DNA from 3 places in the Cellulomonas sp. P4_A2 genome. Region 2 is predicted to be linked to each of the others. Evidence: riboswitches for the same ligand, from Rfam matches in the RefSeq annotation. Region 2 holds a riboswitch; each other region holds the start of a gene.
The links. A riboswitch is a leader RNA that binds a small molecule or an ion and turns the genes downstream of it on or off. The one in region 2 is predicted to bind S-adenosylmethionine.

Region 1 (3,261 bases), on a different contig from region 2:
GGCTCCTCGATCTGCACCCAGGTGGCACCCGCGGCGGCGAGGTCCTGCAGGAGTGCCGCGTAGACGGGCAGCAGGTCCTCGAGGCGGTCGATCGGCGCGAAGTCGTCGGGCGCGCCCTCGGTGGACTTGGCCAGCGCGAGGTACGTGACGGGACCGACGATGACCGGACGCGTCAGGACGCCCTCGGCCAGGGCCTCCTTGAACTCCCGCACGGGGCGGTCGCTCGCGTAGCGGAACGTGGTCTCGGGGCCGATCTCGGGGACCAGGTAGTGGTAGTTGGTGTCGAACCACTTGGTCATCTCGAGCGGCAGGTCGTCGCCGCGACCGCGCGCCACGGTCGAGTAGCCGGCCAGGTCGAGCGTGCCGTCGGCGGCCACCAGGTCGGCGAAGCGTGCGGGCACGGCGCCCACGACGGCCGTCGCGTCGAGCACGTGGTCGTAGAACGAGAACGCGCTCGGGATCGCGGGCACGTCGGTCGCCAGGCCGAGCTCAGCCAGACGCGTCCGGGTCCGGCGGCGCAGGTCGGCGGCGACGGCCTCGACCTCGTCGGCGGACGACTTGCCCGCCCAGAAGGACTCGATGGCCTTCTTCAGCTCACGGCGCGGGCCGATCCGGGGGTAGCCGAGCACGGAGCCGGCGGGGAACTGTGCCGGAAACTGGATCTTGGTCATGGTATTTCAGTCCCTCGAGGGTCGGCGGTTGCCGTGACCTGCGGCCCGCTGGCCAGGTCGGGAGCTGTCCGAGCTCCGCCGTCGAGGTGTGCACCCTCGAGCAGGTCAAGTACGGCATGGTGCTGGTTGAACGTGTAGAGGTGGACGCCGGGAGCCCCGCCGTCCAGGACGCCGTTGACCAGGTCGACGCTCGCGCGGATGCCCCGGCGGTGGCGGTCGAGCTCGTCGTCGGCGGAGCCGAGCAGGTCGAACAGTCTCTCAGGCACCGGGACCCCGGTGAGCTCCTGCACGCGGTGCAGGCGGGCGGGATCGGTGGTCGGGATGATGCCCGGGATGATCGGGATGGTGACCCCGGCGTCGCGCGCGTCGGCGACGATCCCGAGGTAGTCGTCGGCGTCGAAGAACACCTGCGTGATGGCGAAGTCGGCACCCGCCTCCTGCTTGGCCAGCAGCGAGGCGACGTCCTGGGCGCGGGTGCCGCCGGTGGCGTGGTTGCCGCGCGGGAAGGCCGCGACCGCGACCGACAGCGGTCGGACGCGCGCGCGCACCGCCTGCGACGGGCTGTCCGCGCAGCGCTGCGCCTCGATCTGGCGCAGCAGCTCCACCAGCTCGCCGGCGGTCTGCAGGCCGTCCGGGTGGGCCACCCAGTCCTGCTGGTCGACGGGCGGGTCGCCGCGCAGCGCCAGGAAAGAGCGGACGCCCTCGTCGAGGAACTCCTCGACGATCGTCGTGATCTCCTCGCGGGAGGTGCCGACGCAGGTCAGGTGGGCGATCGGGTTGAGCGTCGTCTCCCGCAGCAGCCGGCGGACCAGCTGCCGGGTGGTGACGCGCGTCTTGCCCGAGGCGCCGTAGGTGACCGAGACGAAGTCCGGGTGCACCGACTCGAGCGCCTGGATGGTCGCCCACAGGCGCGGCGCGGCGTCGGGGTTGCGCGGCGGGAAGAGCTCGAAGGAGATGGTCGGCCGGTCGTTGGCGGCGTGGGGGCGCGCGGCCGGGGCGACGTGCAGCCCGGGCGTGCGAGGTTCCAGCGTCGCGGCGCTCACGGGCACGCCTGCGGGGTGGGGCAACGGTCGTTCGGGGACATCTGGGTTCACTCCATCGTCCCTGGCGGAAGCACCCACACCCTCGCAAGAGGGGGGTTGCTGCGGCGTCGTCGAGCCAGGTCTCTCGGCCGCTCTGGATGGTAGGCGCGATCGTAGACCGCCGACCACATGGTGGGCAACCACGCTCGATGGGTGAGACGAGACTGTCCCGGGGAGCGATCAGACCCCACGGCGTCCGCCGAGGGTGTTGTCGTCACGCCCGCGGCGCTGTTGCGGGACGTCGAACCACGAGGTGGGCGAGCCGGCCGGGACGAGCCGCAGCCCGTCCTGCACCGCGGCGAGGATGTCCACGTCCGGTGCCGGGGTTCCCGTCAACGCATCGGCCGCGGCGCGCACGTCGTCGTGCCGCCCGTCGGGTTCGAAGACGTCTGCCATTCTCGGCACGATAGTCGGCTGGTTCTCACCTGCCGAGATGGGTTCGGGAGCGTCACCCGGCAGGAGTATCGATCTCACCCGGCGCCACAGCACGCCCAGGACCCCGTCGTCCAGTGCTTCACCCGGGCGTACCAGTGCGTTCTGCCTGGTCAGGCGTCCATCTCTAGGGGCGCGGGGGGTCCGGAGCCTCGGCTAGGCACCCTGGGCGCTCGGACACGTGGCCAGGTGGTCGTCCACCACCCCGCAGGCCTGCATGGCGGCGTACGCGGTGGTGGGTCCGACGAACCGGAAACCGAGCGACTTGAGCTCCTTGGCGAGGGCCTTGGACTCAGGGGTGATGGCCGGGACGTCCGTCCACGTGGCGGGACGCGTCCAGCCGGAGCGGTCGGGGGCGTGCGACCACAGGACCGCGTCGAGGGAGCCGCCGTCCGTGTGCAGCGCGCGCAGCGCCCGGCCGTTCGCGATGGTGGCCTCGATCTTGGCGAGGTTGCGCACGATCGACGCGTCGGCCATCAGCCGCGCGACGTCGTCGTCGCCGAACTCGGCCACGACCTCCGGGTCGAAGTCCGCGAACGCCGCCCGGAACGCGGGCCGCTTGCGCAGGACCGTGATCCAGGCGAGCCCGGACTGGAAGCCCTCGAGCGCGAACCGCTCGAAGAGCGCGTTCTCGCCGTGGACCGGCTTGCCCCACTCCTCGTCGTGGTACTTCTCGTAGAGCGGGTTGCCGTCGCCGAAGCAGCGGCCGATGTTCGAGTCCGGCCGAGGCTCGGGAAGTGGGTCGGGGAGCGTCATGCCCCGAGTCTGTCTCCTCCGTCCGACACCGGACCGGCCGGATGCGGAGCCGCTCGGTCGAGCGAGGGCTGGGGTCGGCTCGACGCGACGACGATCAGCCGCTCGATGCCGTCGAGGATCAGCTGCGTGCCGAAGTCGAGGGTGTCCTCGTCGAGCGGGTCCCAGACGAAGCCGCCGGCGTCGACGGCGCGCAGCAGCGCGGGGTGCGAGGCGGGCGTCGCGAGGATGCCGATGAGCGTGCCCAGGTCGGGTGCGTCGCCCTCCGTGGGGCCGACCGCCGCGGTGCGTGCCTGCGCCGACAGCTGCTCGCTCACCCGCAG
Region 2 (3,261 bases):
TCCCGTCCTCCAGGATCAGGATCAGGTCACCGTCGGGCGCCGCGAACTGCTCGGCGGGGTACCGCTCGAGCTCCGCGCGCAGGTCGTCGACCCCGAAGAACTCGCTGTACCGCGTGAGGTACTCGACCGCGAGCTCGTCGAGCATCGGCTGCACGGCCGGGTCGCTCAGCGCGTACGAGCGCACGACGCGGAGGTCGGTGGTCGTCATGCCGACGCCGCGAATCGGGCGACGGTGCTCGGCACGGTGCTCGGCAGGCCGAGGGTGTCGCGGAACGTGCGGCCGGGGTACGACGAACGGAAGGCGTCCGACGCGCGCAGCACCGGCAGGACGCCGTCGACGAGCGCGACCAGGTCGGTCTGCACGGATGCCGGGCGGATGGTGAACCCGTCGGCGGCCTCGGCGTCGAGCCAGTCGGTGACCAGCTCGGCGAACCCCGTGGAGGTCCCGACGAACGCGAGCGAGCCGGTGTCCCAGCTGACGCCCTCCAGGTCGGAGAGCATGTCGAGGCGGGCCTGCGCGCTGGCCCGGTCCGGCCCGACGATGAGGTAGACGTCGACCAGGACGCGCACGTCGCGCGGGTCACGACCGGCGGCGACGACCGCGCCCAGGACCCGGGCCCGGGTGCGCGCGGCCTCGTCGCGGTCGGTGGCGCGGATGCGCACGACGTCCGCGACGCGTCCGGCCAGCTCGATCTCGTCGGGGGTCGTCGCACGGACGACGACCGGCGGTCGGCCCTGCGGCGGACGCGTGCTGCCCTTCGGGACGCCGGCGGCGAAGTTCACGCCGTCGTGCGTCGTGAAACGCGGGCGTGCCGAGGTCGTCGGCACCCAGCTGTCCCAGCGCCGGGCGACTGTGGCGGCCGCCTCGGCCGCGCCGGCGAGGGCCGCGACGTCCGGGGAGGACGACCGCGGGCCGGCCGTCGGCACCTCGTCGAGACGCGTGGTCCAGCCGACCTGCCACCCGGCGCGACCGGCGCTGGCCTGGTCGATCGTCGCGATGGCCGTCGAGATGTGCGCCGGTTCGAGGTGCGAGGTGCCGACCGAGGCGACGAGGCCGATGCCGTCGGTGCGCGCCGCGAGGCGGGAGGCGACGATGGCCGCGTCGAGGCGGGTCGTGCTGCCGCCGGGGTGCAGGGCGAAGTCGTCGTCGAACACGACGAAGTCGAGCGCACCGCGCTGGGCGACGGCGACGAGCTCCTCGAGGCGGCCGGCGTCGAAGAGACGCTGACCCTGGGAGCCGTGGGTGCGCCAGGCGGCGGCGCGGGCGCCGGTGTCGGACAGGTCGACACCGAGGTGGGCATGGGAGGACACAGGGGTATCCGTTCAGGTGGTGCGAGAGGTGGGGCGCGCACGTCAGAGGTGCGGCGAGGCTCGCCCCGTTCAGCGGGGCGTGCGAGGTGGAGCGGGGCGCTGAAGGTTCAGCGACAACAGGAACGCGTGAGCATGGCGTGGCCGCAGCTCGGGGAGCGGGGTGCTCCGAACGCGTTCATGGTCGTTCCTCTCGTCCCGGCACTGCCGGGGTTCGCGTCGTTGCCGTGTGGAGGCGTAGTGCCCACCACGACCAGGTCCTCATCCGGGGCACCCCACCGCGCGGAGGGTTGCCTTCCAGCTAGCCGGAGCTTCGCGCTGGAAATCTTGACCTTATTGGTAGGGAATTTAGATCGGGGGCCCGACGACGTCAAACCGCTGGTCACATCGTGAGATCAGACGCGGGCGTCGTACGCCTCACGGGCGATCGCGACCGCGTCCATGTTCGCCTCGGCCCACACCTTCACGGCGTGCACCACGGAGGTCAGCGAGACGCCCAGCGGAGTGAGCTCGTAGTCGACCCGGACCGGCACGGACGCGGTCACGGTCCGCGTGATCATGCCGTCGCGCTCCATGGCGCGCAGCGTCTGGGTGAGCATCTTCTGGCTCACGCCGTTGAGGCGCCGCCGCAGCTCCGAGTGCCGCTGCGGGCCGACCTCCAGCGCGGTCATGACCAGACAGACCCACTTGTCCGACAGCTCGTCGAGGAGCTCACGGGTCGGACAGTCGGCGTCGAACGAGTCGTACGCCGCGAGGGGGAGCGTCTCGAGCACGATGTCCTCCGAGCAGGGAACCAGACAGACCCTTTAGGCACCAGAAGGTGCCTACTTCCCAAAAGATACCACTGTGCTCAGGATGGGTCGCGTCCCGAACCGATCTCCCCCCGGAGGCCCTCATGTCGACCGTCACCCTCACCGTTCCCGGCCCCACCGCCGACTTCGCGATCCTCGACCTGCCCGTCCTGGAGCCCGGTCCGGGCGAGGTCCGGGTCCACGTCGAGGCCGCACCCGTCCACCCGGTCGACGTGGTCGTCGCGCGCGGCCACGTCCCGCTGCCGCCGGCCGACCGCTACGTGCTCGGCTGGGCGCTCGCCGGCGTGGTCGACGCGGTCGGCCCGGACGTCACGGGCCTCGCCCCCGGCGACCCGGTGCTGGCCCTGTCCGACTGGTTCGACACCTTCGTCGGCGCCCAGGCGTCGTCCGTCGTGCTGCCGCGCGGGTCGGTCGCGTCGCGTCCCGCGTCACTGAGCGCGGTGGACGCGTCGACGCTGGCGCTCAACGCTCTGACCGCCGCACAGGCACTGGACCTGCTCGGCCTGCCGGCGGGCGCGACGCTGGCCGTCACCGGCGCCGCCGGTGGTGTCGGCGGGTTCGCCGTCGAGCTCGCCCGGCACCGCGGGCTCGAGGTCCTGGCCGTCGCGCGCGAGGCCGACCGCGCCTTCGTCGAGCGCACCGGCGCCCGGCTCGTGCTGCGGGGCACCGACCTCGGCACGCTGGGCGCCGACGGGGTGCTGGACACCGCCGAGCTCGGCGCACCGGCTCTCGTCGCAGCCCGGGACGGCGGCGTGCTCGTGGCCGTCACCGCGCCCGCGACGCCCACGCCCGAGCGCGGCATCCGCGTCAAGACCGTCCACGTGGTCAGCGGCTCCGCGGGACTCGCGGACGTGGCGGCGCTGGCCGTCGAGGGCGTCCTGACGCCGCGCGTCGCGGACACCTACCCGTTCGAGAAGGCGGGCGACGCCTACGCCGCGGTCGAGGCCGGCGGGCTGCGCGGGGTGGTCGTCCTGGTGCCGTGAGCTCTCGACGAGCGCGTCCGGCCCCGCGCGCCTAACCTCCGGGGATGCATCCTCGCCCCCTCCGTCGACGCGCGCTCCTGCGTGCCGCCGTGTTCGGGGTCGCGTTCACCGTGCCGGTCGCGGTGCTCGCGTACGTGGTGCGGGCGCAGGTGGACGAC
Region 3 (3,261 bases), on a different contig from region 2:
GCCGCCTCGAGCGTCAGCTGCGTGCCGTGCACCACCCGCGTGTACAGGTCGCGACCCAGCTGGTCGGTGCCGAACCAGTGCGCCGACGAGGGGGCCTGCAGCTTGTCGGCCGGCACTCCGGTGAGCGGGTCGCCGGGCGCGAGCACCTGCGGCACGAACGCCGCCACGAGCACGAACCCGATCCAGACGAGAGCGAGGAGGAGCCCGGGCCTGCGCAGCAGGTCGCCGACCCAGGCGAACCGCCCGCGCGTCTGCTCGTCGGGCTGATCCAGCGGCGCGTCGGCCGGGAGGTCGGCGGCGGTGGTGGCGAGGTCGTCGAGAAGGTCCGTCATGTCACACCCCCGCCGTCGCGGGCTCACGGACCGCGGCCGCGGCGACCGGGGCCGCGGCCTTCGGTGGACGCGAGTGCCGCACGATCCGCGGGTCGAGCAGGGGGTAGAGCAGGTCGACCGCGAGGTTGACCAGCACGAACACGGCGGCGGCGAACAGGACGACGCCCATCACGACGGGGATGTCCTGCGCGCTGACGGACGTCGCGGTGAGCCGGCCGATCCCGGCACGGGAGAACACGGTCTCGGTGACGACCGCCCCGGCCAGGAGCTCGCCGATGACCAGTCCGGTCACCGTGAGCGCGGGGAGCGAGGCGTTGCGCAACGCGTGCCGGAAGTGGACGCGCACCGAGCCGGCGCCCTTGGCACGGGCCGTGTCGACGTACGGCTGGCGCAGGCTGTGCTGGAGGCTGCGCGAGAGCATCTGCGCGATCAGCGCCGCCGTGGGCACCGCGAGCGTCACCGCCGGCAGGACGATCGAGGAGAACCCCTTGTTGCCCACCGCTGGGAAGATCGGGTTCTGGAACGAGAACCACTGGACGAGCATCAGACCGAACCAGAACGACGGGATCGCGACCCCGAGCGGGGGCAGGCCGAGCAGCGCGTTGGACAGGCCGCGGCTGCGCACCAGGGTCGCGACGATGGCCAGCCCGCCGCCGACCAGGAGAGCGAGCACGAACGCGGCCGCCGCGATGGCCGCGGTCGGCGGGATCGCCTCGGCGATCAGGCCGGTCACCGGCCGGTGCAGGACCACCGACGTGCCGAGGTCCCCGCGCAGGACGCCCCCAAGCTGTGTCAGGTACTGCACCGGCAGCGGCTGGTCGAGGCCGTACTGGGCGCGCAGCGCGTCGAGCTGCTCGGGCGTGACGTCCGACGACTCGCCGCCGTACATGAGCGAGACCGGGTCGCCCGGCAGCGCGTAGAGCACGACGAACGACACCGTGTAGGCGGCCCAGAGCACGAGGAGCGCCTGCCCGAGGCGGGCGAGCACGTAGCGGTTCATCGCGGGGCCCGGGGGAAGGCGCGCATCGGGGGTCCTCGTTCCGTCGTCTGTGCTTGCACGGCGGGAACGCCGTGCCGGGTAGTCACCTGGAGCACCCCGTCACGTGAAGGGTTGCTGCCCGACCAACCAGGGCTTTGCGTCGGGACTCGATACCGGCCGCGAAGGTAAGGACGAGGCGCGGGGTCGTCAACGATCCGCCGCTGCGTCTCACGGACTGGACGCACTGCCCGAGGACCGAGATGTGAGACGTCGCCGACGGTTCGTTGACTTCGGCATCCGGGCGGCTCACCCTCCCCGCGAACTCCGACAGCGCGCTCACCAGGGGAACCATGTCCGTCGCCCTCCTCCCGTCCACGCTCGACGCCCGCTACGGCGGTGTCGCACCCGACGACGTCGCCACCTCCGACGTCATCGAGCTGCAGCTCGCGCACCGCTCCGTGCGGCGGTACCTGCCCGACGACGTCTCGGACGCCGAGCTCGCGGCCGTAGTCGCCGCCGCGCAGTCCGCCGCGACCAGCTCGAACCTGCAGCTGTGGAGCGTCGTGGCCGTGCGCGACGACCAGCGCCGGTCGGCCCTGTCCGCGCTCGCGGGCAACCAGGCGCACATCACGCAGGCGCCGCTGCTGCTCGTCTGGCTCGTCGACCTCGGCCGCGCCCACGCCATCGCCGCGGCCCACGACGCGCCGACCGAGGGCGCGGACTACCTCGAGACGGCCGTCGTCGGGTTCGTCGACGCGGCGCTGGCCGCGCAGAACGCGGTGCTCGCCGCGGAGTCGCTGGGGCTGGGGACGGTGTACATCGGCGCGCTGCGCAACCGGCCGGCCGAGGTGGCCGAACTGCTCCACCTGCCGCGCCACGTGTTCGCCGCGTTCGGGCTCGTCGTCGGGCGGCCCGACCTGTCCGAGAACACGCGCGTGAAGCCGCGCCTGCCCCAGTCGGCCGTGCTGCACCACGAGGTGTACGACGACGCGGACCACGCCGACGCGGTCGCCGGCTACGAGGAGCGGATCGGCGAGTTCTACGCCCTCGAGGGGCTGTCGCACTCCTGGACGGACCGGCTGCTCGCCCGGCTCTCCGGCCCCGCGGCGCTCAACGGTCGCGACCAGCTCCGCTCGGCGCTCGAGGCGCAGGGTTTCCGGCTCCGATGAGCACAGGCACGACGACGAAGGAGAGCACGATGACCGAGACCACCGCCCGCCCGGGCGCCCCCGCCGAGCACCTCAGCCTCGAGGACGCCGCGGCGCTCGCGCCCGCGGTCACCCCGCAGGAGGCCGCCGAGCGCGTCGCCGAGGGCGCGTTCCTGCTCGACGTCCGCAGCGAGACGGGCCGGTCGCGCACGGGCGCGATCCCCGGCGCCACGGTCGGCGACCGGTACGCGATCGACGACGAGTTCGACCTCGCCGCGGCCACGCACCACGCACCCGTCGTCTCGCTGGACACGCCGATCGTGGTCGTCTGCGGCTCGGTGCGCGGGTCCGGCCCGGTGGCCGCGGAGCTGCGCGCCAAGGGCTTCACCAACGTCGTCCACGTCGACGGCGGCTTCGGTGCCTGGAAGGACGCGGGCCTGCCCGCCGAGGAGCCGACCGCCGGATGAGTACCCCCTCCACCGCGTTCCTCGACGAGCTGCGCGCGCTCACCGAGCGCCGACGCGGGTCGTTCGTCCCGCTGACCTCCCCGTTCGACGGGGCCGACGAGACGTCGCGCGCCCTCGTGCGGGACGCGGCGAGCGCCGGCCAGGGGGACCTCCTCGACGTCGCGCACGCGATCCACTCCCACCCGGAGGAGGCGTTCCGCGAGGTCCGCTCGGTCGCGGCGATCGCGGACCTGCTGCGGGCGCGCGGCGTGCCCGCGAAGGTGGGGACGCACGGCCTGTCGACCGCGCTGCGCGCGGGGCTGACCAAGGCCGGGCCCGACGACGGCGCGGCTCGC

Region 1: linked by a shared signal. The riboswitch ahead of AC1DUE_RS02355 (methylenetetrahydrofolate reductase) and the one ahead of AC1DUE_RS18575 (LLM class flavin-dependent oxidoreductase) in region 2 are both predicted to bind S-adenosylmethionine.
Region 3: linked by a shared signal. The riboswitch ahead of AC1DUE_RS18800 (ABC transporter permease) and the one ahead of AC1DUE_RS18575 (LLM class flavin-dependent oxidoreductase) in region 2 are both predicted to bind S-adenosylmethionine.

Annotation. Positions count from the first base shown of each region.
Region 1 is NZ_JBFUHG010000001.1:453,987-457,247, forward strand. Features, by position in the region: gene metE (5-methyltetrahydropteroyltriglutamate--homocysteine S-methyltransferase) at 1-671, opposite strand, end outside; gene AC1DUE_RS02355 (methylenetetrahydrofolate reductase) at 668-1,720, opposite strand; SAM riboswitch class I at 1,764-1,858, opposite strand; gene AC1DUE_RS02360 (hypothetical protein) at 1,934-2,149, opposite strand; gene AC1DUE_RS02365 (DNA-3-methyladenine glycosylase I) at 2,342-2,941, opposite strand; gene AC1DUE_RS02370 (TetR/AcrR family transcriptional regulator) at 2,938-3,261, opposite strand, start outside.
Region 2 is NZ_JBFUHG010000024.1:27,360-30,620, reverse strand. Features, by position in the region: gene AC1DUE_RS18580 (GNAT family N-acetyltransferase) at 1-208, opposite strand, end outside; gene AC1DUE_RS18575 (LLM class flavin-dependent oxidoreductase) at 205-1,311, opposite strand; SAM riboswitch class IV at 1,522-1,641, opposite strand; gene AC1DUE_RS18570 (winged helix-turn-helix transcriptional regulator) at 1,704-2,081, opposite strand; gene AC1DUE_RS18565 (NADP-dependent oxidoreductase) at 2,204-3,103, shown strand; gene AC1DUE_RS18560 (phosphatase PAP2 family protein) at 3,148-3,261, shown strand, end outside.
Region 3 is NZ_JBFUHG010000025.1:34,980-38,240, forward strand. Features, by position in the region: gene AC1DUE_RS18795 (ABC transporter permease) at 1-332, opposite strand, end outside; gene AC1DUE_RS18800 (ABC transporter permease) at 334-1,332, opposite strand; SAM riboswitch class IV at 1,377-1,486, opposite strand; gene AC1DUE_RS18805 (NADPH-dependent oxidoreductase) at 1,662-2,480, shown strand; gene AC1DUE_RS18810 (rhodanese-like domain-containing protein) at 2,510-2,926, shown strand; gene AC1DUE_RS18815 (M20 family metallopeptidase) at 2,923-3,261, shown strand, end outside.